Regions from separate parts of the Vibrio hippocampi genome, predicted to be linked through region 1. Evidence: riboswitches for the same ligand, from Rfam matches in the RefSeq annotation. Region 1 holds a riboswitch; the other holds the start of a gene.
The links. A riboswitch is a leader RNA that binds a small molecule or an ion and turns the genes downstream of it on or off. The one in region 1 is predicted to bind cyclic di-GMP.
Positions count from the first base shown of each region.

Region 2: another riboswitch for cyclic di-GMP. It lies ahead of L9Q39_RS07675 (hypothetical protein); the one in region 1 lies ahead of L9Q39_RS05520 (TfoX/Sxy family DNA transformation protein).

Region 1 is NZ_CAKLCM010000002.1:668,532-676,392, forward strand. It holds gene L9Q39_RS05500 (MATE family efflux transporter) at 1-13, shown strand, start outside; gene L9Q39_RS05505 (alpha/beta fold hydrolase) at 132-932, shown strand; gene L9Q39_RS05510 (putative signal transducing protein) at 929-1,261, opposite strand; gene L9Q39_RS05515 (TVP38/TMEM64 family protein) at 1,262-1,981, opposite strand; gene L9Q39_RS05520 (TfoX/Sxy family DNA transformation protein) at 2,141-2,728, opposite strand; cyclic di-GMP riboswitch class I at 2,848-2,931, opposite strand; gene purR (HTH-type transcriptional repressor PurR) at 3,100-4,107, opposite strand; gene torD (molecular chaperone TorD) at 4,336-4,980, opposite strand; gene torR (two-component system response regulator TorR) at 5,257-5,964, shown strand; gene elyC (envelope biogenesis factor ElyC) at 6,066-6,986, opposite strand; gene cmoM (tRNA uridine 5-oxyacetic acid(34) methyltransferase CmoM) at 7,101-7,861, shown strand, end outside.
Region 2 is NZ_CAKLCM010000002.1:1,180,595-1,188,455, forward strand. It holds gene L9Q39_RS07675 (hypothetical protein) at 1-1,571, opposite strand, end outside; cyclic di-GMP riboswitch class I at 1,604-1,699, opposite strand; gene L9Q39_RS20635 (response regulator) at 2,049-3,308, opposite strand; gene L9Q39_RS07685 (PAS domain S-box protein) at 3,326-3,871, opposite strand; gene L9Q39_RS07690 (ATP-binding protein) at 3,868-6,225, opposite strand; gene L9Q39_RS07695 (cytochrome-c peroxidase) at 6,212-7,315, opposite strand; gene L9Q39_RS07700 (hypothetical protein) at 7,604-7,861, opposite strand, start outside.

The sequences.
Region 1 (7,861 bases):
TAAAATAAGCTAACCAGAGTTAGACACATTTTGTCATGATTTAGCGGACCAAGCTCATGGAGAAATTTTCTACCTAAAGCGCTATTATGGTATGCTGTCTCGGTGTTATTGATATTTTTTTGGATTCATCTATGTCAGAAAGTTTACTGTTTCATAAAACTTATCACCATCCTACAAGTAAAGAGTGGGTGGTATTTGTGCATGGAGCAGGCGGCAGTTCCTCTATCTGGTTTAAGCAAATTAGAGCCTATCGCGAACACTTTAATTTACTGTTTGTCGATTTAAGAGGGCATGGAAAGTCGAACAATCTGCTAAAAGGCATTATTTCTAATCAATACACCTTTAAGTCCGTCACAATGGACATACTGAAAGTGTTGGACCATCTAAAAATTCAGAGCGCTCACTTTGTGGGGATGTCATTGGGAACCATCATCGTGCGTAATCTGGCTGAGATTGCGACCGACCGTGTCACCTCAATGGTGCTGGGTGGTGCTGTGACGCGCTTCAACACTCGTTCTCAGATCTTGGTTAAGATCGGCAATATGAGCAAACACGTGATTCCGTATATGTGGCTCTATCGCCTGTTTGCGTACATTGTCATGCCGCAACGAGGTCAAAAAGAGTCTAGACTCATGTTTGTTCATGAGGCCAAGAAACTGTGTCAAAAAGAGTTCAAACGTTGGTATGAACTTACCTCTGAAGTGAATCCATTGAACCGTTACTTTAAAGATAGAGAACTGCCGATTCCCACGCTGTATTTGATGGGCGATCAGGACTATATGTTTATTAAGCCGGTAAAAGAAATGGTCGCAGAGCATAAGTCGAGTCAATTACTAGAGATTAACGACTGTGGGCATGTTTGTAATGTGGAACGTCCAGAAGAGTTTAATCGTTACTCCATCGCGTTTATTCGTTCGGTACGCGCCTGTTAAGATTTGACCTCACTGATATTCGGTTGCATGCAATTCCAGCAAATATCGAATTGCGCTTCATTTTCTTCCTCACAGGCTTGGCAAAGCCACATTAAGCCTTCTCCCGCGTTTGATAGGTTGATCTGCCAATTTTCTATGGTACGTTTAGCCTCCGGTGCTCGACGCGTGTCTATTAGCCACACGTAAGGTAGAGTACTTTCGTCAAACGGCACTTCACCGCGCAATCCATACAACGACTCTCCTCGTACCTCAGATTGTATTCCCTGCGAAACTAACTGCTGATGTGCGATATGGGCTTCAGCAGGGGAGTTGGCAATAAATATCTTCATCTATTCTTGAACCTGTGGTGTTTGTCTAAATTTGTTCATTAACCACTTGGTGATTATTGGGAACAAGCCAAGCAATGCAAAAGAAGCGAGTACAGTCGGAGAAACGATACCTGCTAGGCTATCAATATTCGCCAACTGCGTACCAGCATTAAGGTAAACCGCGGTACCCGGAAGCATACCTAACTGACTCACCAGATAGAACTTACTAGCTTTAATCGGGGTTAATCCCATCAAGAGATTGATTAAGAAAAAAGGAAATACCGGGATAAGGCGCAATGACAGCAGGTAAAATGCGCCGTCTTTACGAACGCCTTCATTGATGGTGGTTAACTTAGAAGCGAATTTGGATTGGACCCAGTCGCGCAAGAAAAACCGACTGCTTAAAAAGGCGAGTGTTGCGCCAATTGTACTCGCGAATGAAACTAAGCCTAAACTGGTCCAAAAACCAAACAGCGCGGCACCTAGTAACGTCACTACAGCGGCACCGGGTATAGAAAATGCGGTAATAGCGATATACGCAAAAAAGTAAATTGATGTCGCTAAAACAAAATTAGCGTCAATAAATTCCGCTAACGCGAGTTGCTGAGCTTTAGCATTTTCAAGAGTCAGATATTGACCGAAATGGATACCCGCCCAAACAACGAGGATAACCAGTAACACCCCGACAATGAGTTTTTTACTTGGGGAGCGCTTGGGCGTGTCATGAGTTTGCTTCGTCATCTTTTTTATCCTCTGTCTATATCACTCTATAGTTTAGTAGACAGGTGGATGAGCGAATAACTTTCATCAATAGTAAATTAAATGGGTCTGAAAAAGTCGTTACTATTTCTCATGACTCAGCGAAGTCTTTCGCCTTTCAGCCAAGCCAACCAACGCGAATTAAATTAACTCAGCAAGCTGCTGACGCTTGTCTTGGGGAATCACCGACCAGTGTTTGCCCTCAATTGCGCCTTCAAGCGCCCATAGCAATTCGATACTCACGTTGCCTTTATGTGTGCGTTGGATAGCTTTAAAAGCTTCTACGGAGCCTTGTTGTTGCAATTCAGACACCGAATCAATGCCCGCTTTCTTTAGCATGCGTTCGGTTGTGAGTCGCAAGTTCGGAAGATCTTTAAGTCGAATCGAGGTTGGTTTTTGTTGGGCAATCTTGGCCTGCTTAGCCACCTGTAATGCTTCTTTTGCGTACTCAATGATCTTTTCTGGGGTTTGCCAATAAGCGTCAGGTAGCGCGAAATAGTTGGTGACCACAGGAAACCCACGTTTTTGGTAAACGTAAGGATGGTATGCCAGTTGCTGAAATTTGGTTGCCGTTGATTTGTCTGCACGAATATGAATGCGATCATTGACGACGAGTGCAAACATCGTGTCGTCAATAAATATTCCGAAGCCACCGAACATTGAGCGTGATTTGACCACGCCGATTTCGGAAAACAGCTTCATCGAATTTGTTAAGATAGGTTTATCCATGTTTCTTATTTCTCGGTTTCTATAACTACGCCACCTAGATCAGGTCCGAGAGATTAGCAAAACAGAGGTTATTAATTGTTAGCAAAGTTTGAGAATTTGCTGTTAATTCCTCTGCTGCCATCGGTAACCCCGCTACCTACCTGATTGGGTTTAGGCCGGAGGCTTTGCGTCCCACCTTTTCAAGTGGTTTGCCCTGTGCGTGACAAGCTAAAGAATAAAGGAAAAGCGATTCGATAACGGAGGCTTGACCTGTGAAGTGTGATGTTGGTTCAAAAAATAGAGTGGTTAGAAAGCAATGAATCGACTAGTTCTGTCATGAGAGTAAAAGCCCGCGTCGGGCTTTTATTACAAACATTGCTAGCTGATGAAAGTTATCTGTTGAGATCCAATACGGAATCACGCTCAATGATTTCTGGATGCATCTCGAAAATACGCTTGTCATGACCTTTATCTTTGATACGCTCAAGCAAAATTTCAAAGGCGTTTTTACCCACGCGTCGCTTCGGTTGGTGAACCGTCGTTAGCGGTGGAGAGAAGTATTCCGCAAGTTCAATGTTATCGTAGCCAATCACAGAGATATCTTCAGGGACTTTGACACCAAGTTGCTGAAGGCGACTCATTAAGCCAAGTGCCATTGTGTCATTAAAACAGAACACAGCCGTTGGACGATCTTCCATCGCCGCGATTCGGTTTGCTGCAATGACTGCGGTATCACACTCGAAATTACCCTCAAGGATTCGGTCAGCTTTCATTTCGATGCCCGCTTCGGTCATGGCTCGCTTATAACCATCAATACGCTCTTGGCAGACGGCTTTTTCCAGATGACCACTTAAACAAGCGATATCGGTATGACCTTTACCAATCAGGAATTTAGTGGCTAGATAGCCACCTTCTTCTGAGTTATCAATGATTTTATCCGCTTGTGAGCTTTCTGGGCCCCAGTCCATGATAACTTTTGGTATATCGGCATGGCGATCAAGCATTTCTAACAACTCTTCCGTGAGGTCGGAGCACATCACCAAAATACCATCGACACGTTTTTCCGCCAGCATGCGAATATAATCGCGCTGCTTCTCATATACACCACCTGTGTTACACAGAATTAGGGTATAGCCTTGGCGATAACAGTAACTTTCTACACCGTCGATCACTTCCGAAAAGAATAGGTTGGTTGATTGGGTCACCAACATGCCTATGGTTTTGGTCGTGTTACACTTTAAACTGCGAGCCACGGCACTTGGTGCGTAGTTAAGCTCGTCAACCGCGGCCATGACTTTTTCTTGTGTCGTTTCTGCCACGAAGCGAGTTTTGTTAATGACGTGAGAAACGGTGGTCGTTGAAACGCCAGCGAGACGAGCTACATCTTTTATCGTTGCCATCGCGATATCCTAATATCTCACCTTCTGCTTCAAAACGGACACGAAGAGAAAGTGGTAAATAAGCAAGGTTTCATGCCTATTTAAAGTTAACCAGAGCGACTATAAATCGCTGAAACGGCGAATTGTATGTCGAGCATCCATTGCAAGCAATGTAAATCTGTATAAATTTATATCAGTGGCGAGATGTGCCACTGAATTTCCAATAGAATCGGCAAGTTACGCTGACTCCTAAGGACGCAGATAAGTCAGGTCTAATTGGCAAAATGCGACTAATAGAGCACTACAGGCTGAATAAAATCCAAACTCATCGTGTTTTTCACACGCTTGACTGAATTGTTCGATCCAAGTGAGTAGGTGCTGCTCAATAAAGTCAGCTTGCTCTGAGAACGCTTCGTTAAGATGTTTTTCAGCCTCAAGTTCGTTGCTGCGAATAATGAGGTTGCCAAGATAATCTAATTCAATGGCGAGGTGATCCGCGGGTTCATTGAGATCTTTCGTGACGGCAATATTGTGCTTGGTTAATAATTGCTGCATTTGTAAAGCGGGTTCGCCATTAAGAAGACCGGATTTATCAAGATAAATTGAAGCGTATGGCAGTGCGCCATGTTTATCACTTTTCAAGAAAAGCTCGCAGAAGTCGGCGGATAGTTCGAGTTGAGCATCGTGGCGAACCTGCAGACGGTTCAGTGCGTCCACCAATTTGTCGATAGGTTGTTTTAGCGCTTCGTTTTCACCTAACCCAGACAAGAAAGCGCGGATCTCTGGCGATTGATATTGCTCTAGTTCACTTTCTGTTAACTCTTTGGTGAATAAACTTGATAACCACCAGTAGATTTCTGCGCGTTGTTCATTAAAGGCTTTTACTTCTTGCACTTTGGTACTCTCCAGCAAATATTCTATGGGTATATACCCAAGTTATTCATAGTGTAGACAAAAAATATGAATAACAGTCACTCACAATGTGAAAAAAAACCAAACAATATAAAGTAATATGAATAAATTAAAACTAAACTTTGAAGCATAAGGAATGGGGTGCGTATTGGCGTGGTGCTGAATCAAGGTTTTCTTAAATAAATAGACTCACTGCTAGTATCTTGAAGCGTAACGCTTAAAATGGCAGTGGGGTCAAGATTAGAAGAAGTAGAAACAATGAAATATCATGTTTTGGTCGTCGAAGATGATGTCGTGACAAGAAGCAAACTCGTGGGTTACTTTGAACACGAAGGCTATCTCGTCAGTGAAGCTGAAAACGGTGAGCAGATGAGACAAGTGCTGTCTGAATCGAGTGTCGATCTGGTGATGCTAGATATCAATCTGCCGGGCGAGGATGGTTTAACCCTTACCCGTGAATTAAGAAGCCAATCAGACATCGGTATTGTGCTGGTGACTGGGCGCACCGACAGCATCGATCGTATCGTTGGTCTCGAAATGGGCGCTGACGACTATGTGACGAAACCGTTTGAATATCGTGAGTTACTGGTCAGAGTGAAGAATTTACTTTGGCGTATTGCTCTGGCGCGAAAAACGCCGGTGGACAAAGGTAGTGATAAGCAAGAAAGTAAACTGCATTTTGGTGATTGGATATTTGATAAACAGCGCCGCTCACTGACGAATGGTGGGGAACCAGTAAAACTCACCAAGGCAGAATATGAATTGCTTGTGGCGTTATCTTCTTATCCTAATCAGGTGCTCAGCCGAGAGCGCATACTTAATATGATCAGTCATCGAGTAGATGCACCCAATGACCGTACTATTGACGTATTGATCCGCCGCATGCGCGCTAAAATGGAGCTAGACCCGAAAAACCCGCAGATATTTATTACCGTACACGGTGAAGGGTATATGTTCGCCGACTAAAAAATACAGGCATTGCCAATGGCAATGCCTGTATTTTGATGCCGTCAATTTTTAAGTTAAGGCAGAATAGAATCTAAAAAAACAGAGTGTCAGTCGCACAATTAAGGTTGGCTTGAATCGCTGTTTAGCTCAATTTCTACTTCCTCAATCTCGTTTGTCTCGGTTTCGTTCACTTCGAGCGTTTCTAATTCATCTTCGCTTCCTACTTCCACTGCATTTAGCTCGGGTTCTTCAGGTTCGGCGAACTCAAGGTTACTGACATCGACAGCCCAGTCTTGCAGTTCACGCCAGTGTGACCCCAGAGTTTCGTGCCAATATAGTTCGGTTTGAGCAAGATATTGAGAGTCAGGCAAATAGCGCTCCCAACCGTTGAGAAGATGCTTGGACGCGATGTAGTTGGTTGGAGCTGGATAGGGTTTAAGCCCTGCTTGTGTAAATTCATTCATAGCGCGAGGCATGTGGCTCGCGGATGTGACCAAGACTAAATTGCTGTCTTGAACATAAGCCGTCGCCAAACGCGCCTCTTCCCAGGTATCTTTTGCTGTTTCCAAAAGCACAATGTTAGGTTTGGAAACCCCCAGAGCTAGAGCAACCTTAGCCATCATTCGAGCATGACTAGTTTCGCTATGACGACCGTAGCCGGATAAAATCAGTTTGGCATTAGGGTACATTCTTAATATACGGATGCCTTCAGCTAATCGGGTTAACGCCGTTGGACTCAGTTCTGACGTTGGAGGGATAGAACTATCCACAACATGAGCGTGACCGAGCACCATCACATAATCGATGGGCTCATTTACCGGTAAAAATGCTGAGTATTGGCGTTCTAACGGTAACAGCAAACGGTTAGAAATAGGTTGAATACTGATAAGCAGGATGCCGGTCAGTGAGAGTAGAACCACCAAACAGCCAAATTTACGTCGAGACGTAAACATAATTAGGGCGAGACCCAAAAAGCCAATAATCAAAAGAGCCGGTAACGGCATCAAAAAGGCTGAGACAATTTTTTTCAGTTCAAACATACAATAGTCCGAAAAAACACCACTTAACGCTAAAAAGAGGTGATACCTCTTTATTCCTGTCGCTTATATGACAGAATAGCGGCACGACTGGTTATAGTAACTTAATAAACTCAGATGCAAGACCGTAATTTCGACGATATTGCCCACAAATTTGCCAAAAATATCTATGGCTCAGAGAAGGGTGAGATCCGCCAAACCATTGTTTGGGAAGATATCACAGCGGCACTGACCGTGCTAGATGATACCAACACACGACTAAAAGTGTTAGATGCAGGTGGTGGATTGGGGCAGGTATCCCAAAAAATTGCAGGCCGAGGACACGATGTTACATTGTGTGATCTGTCTGGTGAAATGTTGAAGCTAGCTAAGGCATCGGTTGAAAAAAGCGGGCTACTTGAGCATTATCGCTGGCTTAATTGCCCGGTCCAAGAGTTAGAGCAGCATCTTGATCATCAGGTAGACATGGCACTGTTTCATGCGGTAATGGAGTGGCTCGCAGATCCGCGACTCGCACTAGAAACGGTATTAGCCCAGGTGAAACCCGGTGGCGTTGCGTCAGTGATGTTTTATAACCATCATGGGTTAGTTTTTAAAAATGCTATTTGTGGCAACATTCCTCACGTATTAGAAGGCATGCCACACCGCAAGAGATTTAAGCTCCAGCCACAAAAAGGACTGGTTCCAGAAGATGTCTACAAATGGATTGAGGAGAGCGGTTTTACCATTCAAGGTAAATCCGGGATTCGTTCATTTAGCGATTACATTGGCAATAGACAATACATGGGCGATTACAGCGCAGAGGATGTTCTAAAACTGGAACAGATGTTGTGTCGACAAGAGCCGTACTTGTCCATGGGTCGATACATTCATGTATG
Region 2 (7,861 bases), 510 kb from region 1:
TTGACAATGATACGCAAGCCTTGAATATCAATACCGTCATGACTGATTGAGGTTGGCGAAATGCGTGGCGTCTTATCTTTAATTCGAACCTTGACTAAACGACAAGACTTATCTTCATCACCGTCAAAGGTGTAAAAGATCTCTTGATTAGTACGCAGAAGTGTCTCGTCATCATCCGGAGTAATACCGCTAGTTAAGTCGACTTCTTCAACCTTATTCAACACCACGTTTCTGGTGTACATACTGTCTTCATTAGCATCATAGCATCTTAAAACAGCCGTCACTGTACCCTGCTCTGGATAGTCACTAAACGTTTCCGCTGGGTAGTTATTGGTAAACTCATTCAGCGCCAAGGTATTGTTGTAGATTGGGCAGCCTCTACCCGCCATCGGTATCGTGACTCGCGCATTTAATCCCATACGGAAGAAAGTGCTCGATCCCTGATCGCCAGTCAAATTTTGAATGAGTTCAGGACTGTGCCCGCCTTCCGTCTTTCTCTTTATTTTCACATTACGACCGATTAAATTGTCGAAATCACAACTAAAGAAATTGTCACTCGATTCATCGTTACCTTGTAGACACAGTTTTAGATTCTTACTTTGCGCCTTAAACAGCATCGAACACCAATCATACAGTTCATTAGGCTGCGTCTGAGTCACGGTCACATCATCGACCAATACGCCATACGAATCGGGAATACCATTGTCACGCAGATTAATCGGTGTAAAGAAGCGTGTTGCCTTAAATGTCACCGTTCCTTTAAAGAAGCCATGTTCAAGCTCATTAATGTCGACAACTGCTGGGGTTGTTGGGAACACCGCTCGCTGATCACCCGTATCCCAATCAATACCATCAACACCCGCAACGCTCATTACTTCACCGCCGACTCTCACAATCAAGTCACCGACATCACGACTGTTGGTTGAGCGCTTCTGAAACTCAACATCCATACTATAAGTCGCACCTGGCACCGTTGGAACGAAAGAGCGAATACGAACGTTTGCAGGGTTGCCGCCCAGTATCGGCAAAGGCGCGGCCGTACCCACGGTGACCGAACGCCCTGTACAGTGCTTAGAATCACTGTCTAGCTCTGCGATATAGTTAACTTCATTCGATTTAATATTATACGGCGCACCATATGTTGCTGCAGTACCGAGTTCCAGTACCGGAGCACAGACGTCATTCACAGCGGTACGAATTTCTTTGACGGTATAGTCTTGACGCAGCGCTTTGAAATTATCCAGACCCAGCATCGCCTTTAAGGTAGAACGAGTCCATATTGTCTCAAAGTGAATCTGACCATCAATCGCACCGTTCACGACCTGCCCAGTGGCAAAATCTGAACGGTCGACCAGTAAAGAAAGCAATTGCAAGATATCAGCGCTATCTGGTGCGTCATTAAATTGCACCAAAGACCAAGATCCTTTATTGAAGTCTTCCTGCACCTGAGGTGTTGGGAGTAATTCAGCGCCGAAGCTTTGACTGTATGTCACGTCATCGGCGGCGAAGGAGGATGAAGAGACCATTGCCCCGACGAGAAGTGTTGAGAGTAACGTTTTGTTATACGCCATGTCATATTGCCCTAAGTATGAATTTACATTCACCTAGTAGCGCAGCCCACTATATATCCATTAGTGCTATATCCATCAGTGCTGTCACTTTGCGTCCCAGTCTTTCAACTGGTTTGCCCTTAAGGTAGCTTTTGAAGTTGACATGACGTCCAATCATAGTTCGTGCCAAGTTTGCTAGCACTCGCGAAGATTAAAATATCATTGCATATTGAGAGGCAAATAAATGCTAAAGCAATGTAATAAAAAGGTAATTAAGATTACCTCTTACGCTACCTAAGTCATTAGTTTATCACCTAATTAGTCAGTAGATTGCAACGAATTTGCAACCTGCATTAGCATAAATTGCAAAATGCTAAACTTCATCACGTGAAAAGTCTTGGTCGGTTTTTTTCTACTTATGATTAACCAATAAACGCAAGTCTTAAGCGAGAGAATGAGTTAAGTTCTTATTACTGGGAATCACAATGCGCTTGGGACTCAAGATGCCAATTCGGCTCTCGCACCCGACTTCGCTGCATCAATTTCTCGACTCAATAGCGCTTTCTTTAGCGGTTTATATATGACGCTTTGCGCCCCGAAATCGAGAAAATCCTGTGTCGCTTGTTCTGAGGTATCCGCGGTACAGGCGATGATCGGCGCATCAATGGCATGCTGTTGTTTCAACTTCTGGGTCGCCTCAAGTCCGGTCATCTCCGGCATATGATTATCCATCAAAATTAGGTCGTAACGATTGTCTTTAGCCATGTCTACCGCCTGTTTGCCATTCACTGCCGTATCAACCGTGTCATAGCCCAGCGTCTGTAATAGCTTCGTCAGCACGATGGTATTCACTTTATTATCTTCCGCAATAAGGATTTTATAGCCGGCACTACCTTGCCTTTTGTTATCTTCGACTAAATCAACCGTTTGACTGAGGCTAAAGCGGCTATTGTTGCCCGATAAGCCACTGGTTACTTGCCCATGACTTTCATTGATAGAAGTGACCGCTTTTCTATGGGCATACTCTAAAGCAGCCATCAACCGCGAAGATGAATCATAATCCGAGGTCACTAACTTTTGTATCAGCTCAAGTAGCTGACCATGGTCTTCCACAATAAACTCGAGTTGTAGCTGAACTTTATCCTGCTTGACGCTGGCTTTTACCTGTAAGGTCATCGCATCAGGGCGGTGTGTTAGCGCAATAAGCATCGCTAAATGAAACGCAAAACGAAATAAAGTCTCTGCATTACCGGCCACCAGCAATGACTCAACGGAATCATCAATACTGCCGCTATAGGCAAATTCCATTTTAGTCGCGAACTTAGCAAAATCTTGCGACAAGCTCTGGCTCAATGACTGCAGGGCTATTGGCGTACTTAGCATCTGGTTTTTATCATGGCTTGCCATAAATGCCACGTGATGCCGGACGCTCTCCAGCAACTCTAGGTGTTCCCTAGAATTTCTAGTGTCCTCTTTTTCGCTCATGCCTTTAAGCGCTAGTTTGTTTTGTTGAACAACAAAATAGTTAAGCAAGTAGAACAAGTTCTCGGATTGCTCACTCTCGCTTAGCGCTAGGTTTCTATCCGTCTGTAGTTTTATTTCTAGCTGTTTACGCTGGGTAATATCTCGCTCAACAGCGATGAACTTCACCAACTCCCCGTTTTCAAATACCGGAGAAATAGAAATATCTATCCAATATTCCGAGCCATCTTTATGATAATTGATGATTTCACAATCAATAGGCTTGGCAGCTTTCACCGCTTCCGATAACCGTTTTACCGTTGAAATATCCGTTTTTTCCCCTGTAACAAGGAACTTGGCTTGCTACCTAGCACCTCGTCTAACTGATAACCCGACAGAGATATAAATCCTTGATTAACCCAAGTGATCAAACCTTGTTTGTCGGTAATAACGATCGCGTCCTTGGTATACTCCGCCACTAAACCTAGAGTCGCCCTAGACTCGGACAATTTTAGGTTTTGCTCCAATTTCGACAGTGTTCGTGCACGCTCTTTTACTACAATAGAGACTATCGCCACTGCCCAAATCGCATAAATGGCTAATATTCGATTGGTGACCACCTTCCAAGTTTCGCTGCCAATAGGGGAAAGGTAATAACCAAACAGTGTCAGCAGCGTACACGCTGTTGCCCATATCAAGATGGTAGATTGACGTTGTGAGATGAGCGAAACAAGAATCACGGTCACGTAAGGCACACCTGCTGCGACGCCGAGAGGGATTGTCAGGTCAACGTAAAAAATCCCCCCACTTAATAACAACAGTGCGGCATTCAAAGGCACATGCTTAACCACTGATTTCATCCATTCTGCCCCATAGTTGTATTTTGCTGTTGCTGTTCAGCAATCAGGCGATTTGCTTGATGAACATTCACTTGCAAACGATTGATCAGCGATTGAAGCAGAATCAAATCCGGTATCACCCCATCTCTGGCAGAAGCTTCCGTTTGTTGCGCTAAATTCGATGCCTCAGAGAGTCCAAGCTCAAATAGGATACCTTTCACCGAGTGCAAGGTTTTATAGAGCGGTTCGCAAGAAGATTGCGAATAAGCGTTGATTAAGTCTTCTATTTTTAGCTCAACTTCTTCAATAAAAGTCGCGAGCAGATCCGCGGTTTCTTCCGGAGATAAACCGCTCTCAACTAATAACGCGGATTGAGAGAGTTCTTCCTCCGTCATAGGAAGCGTCTCAATCGGTGAGCGAGTGAGATACACTACGTTCTCCGCAGTCGTCAAACTCTCCGTCACCGTCAGTGGCGCATTAGCAGCGTGGATAAATCGATCAATCGCCTCGCGCAAGCTATTAATCTGTAGCGGTTTGGTGAGGACATAGTCGGCTCCCGCAGCAATAAAGGCATCATGCGCCTCTTTGAATACATCGGCAGTAAAGGCAAAGATACACACATCCAACTTGAGGTCGCGTCGAATAAATTTGATCGCTTCAATACCACTCATTTTTGGCATGTGATTGTCCATAATCACCAGATCAAACCCGTCGGATTGCAACTGATTCACTGCATCACGTCCATTAGTCACATGGGTCATTTGATAACCTTCGGCGCGGAAGAACTGTTTCATGACCAGTGCATTGACCTTGTTATCTTCCGCTAATAACACATGGATTTGATTGGGTTCAAGCGCCGTTTTTTTCAGCACCTCGCTTTGTTGTTGCTTTGGCGCCAACTCTTCACTGGCTAAATGGAGCTTAATCGTAAACTCGCTCCCCACATTGGGCTGACTAAACACGCTGATATCACCGTTCATAAGCTCTATCAGTTTCTTGACGATGGATAACCCCAAACCCGTTCCACCGTAATTCCGAGTGGTTGACAACTCCGCTTGTTCAAATGGGCTGAAAATAGTCGCCAATTTATCTTGGCTAATGCCGATACCAGTATCTTTTACCACAATGACTAGGTTGTATGGTCTGTCCTCGCACGCAGAGAGGGTTAAGTTAACTTTACCTTGCTCGGTAAACTTAATGGCGTTACCCACAATATTAAACAAGATCTGGCGTATTCTCGATGAATCACCGATATACCGAAGATCGCTCGGCGTCTCATTGTCTATCTCTAATTGAACCCCTTTATTTTCCGCTAATGGCGCTAGGGTTCCCTCTATATGGCGAGTGATGCTGTCAAAGGTAAATGGCTGCATCTCAAGCGTCATCTTACCCTGCTCAACTTTTGAGAAATCGAGGATATCATTAAGCAACGTCACTAAATGCTGACCCGATTCGATCATGATCTGTGCCTGACTCTGAATATCCGCTTCGTTAGACTGCTCTTTGATCAACTGAGCAATGCCTAAGACGCCATTCATTGGGGTTCTGAGTTCATGGCTCATGGTCGCCAAAAACAACGACTTTGCTTCACTGGCGTGTTTGGCTTTCTCTACCGATTGTTTATAGGCCAGGTTATTTCTTTGTAACTCCCGAATTCGGTCAAAATAGACCATGCTTAATGTCGCCAGCACCAGTAATGAAATAACCAACAGTATCGCCACCATGCGATGTTCAATGCTTTGCACTAAGTCGGTAAAAGCAAATTCCGTTCCCTCAACAAAAGAGGCATTTTTCCCCGATAACACGCTCCCCAGTAGCTCTTGTAATTGATCGTTCAGCCCCTGGTAGACACCCACCAAGCGAAGTAATTCTGGATTGGTTTGTTCGATATTGGCTGAGGATATGGAATCAATAAACGGGGCAAATAGACTGGTCTCCACCTCGCCACTCTGTCGTCCTCCTATCTGACGGATCCCTTGCAACGTCGATTCTCTCGCTACTAACAATCCCGTAATATGATCAAGTGCATCCGTGACGGAAAGTACGGTGTTGCTAAAGTCTGAAATTAGCGCAAACGCTGTGATTTTGCTGAAAGGTAAAAATTTGGAATCATGTAATTGAAAAGAGCGATCCAACTCCCCGACTCTCTGCTCGATTGCCACCAGATGCCTTGCTAACTCGTAGGAGGCGGTCACTTCATTGATCGAATTAAAGGTAATCAAATCGCGCGTTTCTATTAGCTCATACCCAAGTACACTGATCTTCTGTCGATATTGAGCGGCCGTCTTATATTCAAGATAGGAAATCATCAGCAAACCGAGCAAAAGACATAATAAGGCCCCGGCGCTCATCATGATCCACTTAATTCTGCTCATTTTGCAACTCCTCAAGGATGGTTGGGCGCTCTCCAGTGAGGGATTCTAGGAAAGCTTTAATATCAGCGACGGTGTCAGGTTCTAATTCCTTTCCTAACTGACTCCGCGCCATTATTTTTATCGCCTCATCTAAAGAACCGGTCATGCCATCATGAAAATAGGGCGATGTGATCGCGACGTTGCGCAGACTCGCCACCCGAAACAGGTGTTTATCTTCTTGCTTTGACGTCACATTGAATCGACCCAGATCATTGCTGCGCTCCGCACCTCGGCTATCCACGCCAAAATAACCAAACTGCATCACTAAACCTCCGCCGACATTGGTGCCTCGGTGACAGGCGATACAGCCTAACGATTGAAACGTCTGCCAACCGCGAACGGCTGATTCGTTAATGGCATCGCTATCGCCCATCAGGTATTGGTCAAACGGCGCATTCATCGTGGTTAAGCTTTTCATAAACTCGACCATGGCGTGTTTGATGGTCTCTTCACTAGGGGTAAGGTCGGCACGTGCAAACAGTGCAAGATATTGATTGGAGGCGGTGACGTAATCGACAATTTTTTGCCACGACGAGTCCATTTCTACGGGGTCATGAACCGGACCATCGATCTGGTCTTGCAAGGTATTCACCCTGCCATCCCAAAAAAAGCGGTAATTGTGGGCGACGTTAAAGACCGTCAGTGAATTGCGCTTCCCCACACCGTTAACACCAATCGAGACACTGAGCGGTTCTGCGCCATTGGTATTAAGATCATGGCATGATTGGCAACTGACTTTGTTATTGGAAGAAAGGTTAGTATCTCTAAATAACACCCAACCTAAGCGAATCACATCCTCATCACCCTCTTCATAAGGCAATATCGGCTGAATCGGAGCGTCACTGGTGACCAAACTGGCATAAGAGAGGGCATTATGGTGCGGCTCTTTATCTGAGCCATGATTATGGTCATCATCATGCGAGTGACCATGCAGCTCGTCTTGAGACGCCGTCTCACCGTGGTTGACTGAGCGGTAACCATCAAACAACAATAAACCAATCGCACTAAGCATTACTATTGCACAGAATGCGAATAATTTTTTGTTTCTCATTACCCTACCTCATAAAAAGCGCCTTTTAAAATAAGTTAGGGAATGACTGTTGATTAACAAATCTATTTTGTTTCGCTGCAAACTCAAGTGATTGACGAGAGGAGGTCAAAATAACCGAGGCGACCCAGTAACGATAATGTCGAAAGAAAGTGGAAAAACTGAGCGATTAGAAAAAAATGGAACTGTGGGAGGATAGCAAGGTAGCAAGGTAGCAAGGTAACAAGAGTGTTTTAAATATCAGCTCTGCAGTAAATAGCAGAGCTGATAGAGAATCAAAACGTAAGGCGATTAAGCGCTTTGGTCAGATTCAGATTCTGCTTCGTTTAGCATTTTGTCGTTATGTGCCTTAGTGCCTTTGTAACCTAGCACTAGAGAAACCAACCACACAACGAACGCCAACGGACTTGCAATCACAGTGATAGCGAAAACGATACATAAAATAAGGTTAATCACACCCCACATCACGCTACCTGCGTACATTTGACCTGCACCTGGGATAATAAAGCCCAGGATAAGTGCTACGATTGGGTTTTTCATTTTATTTTG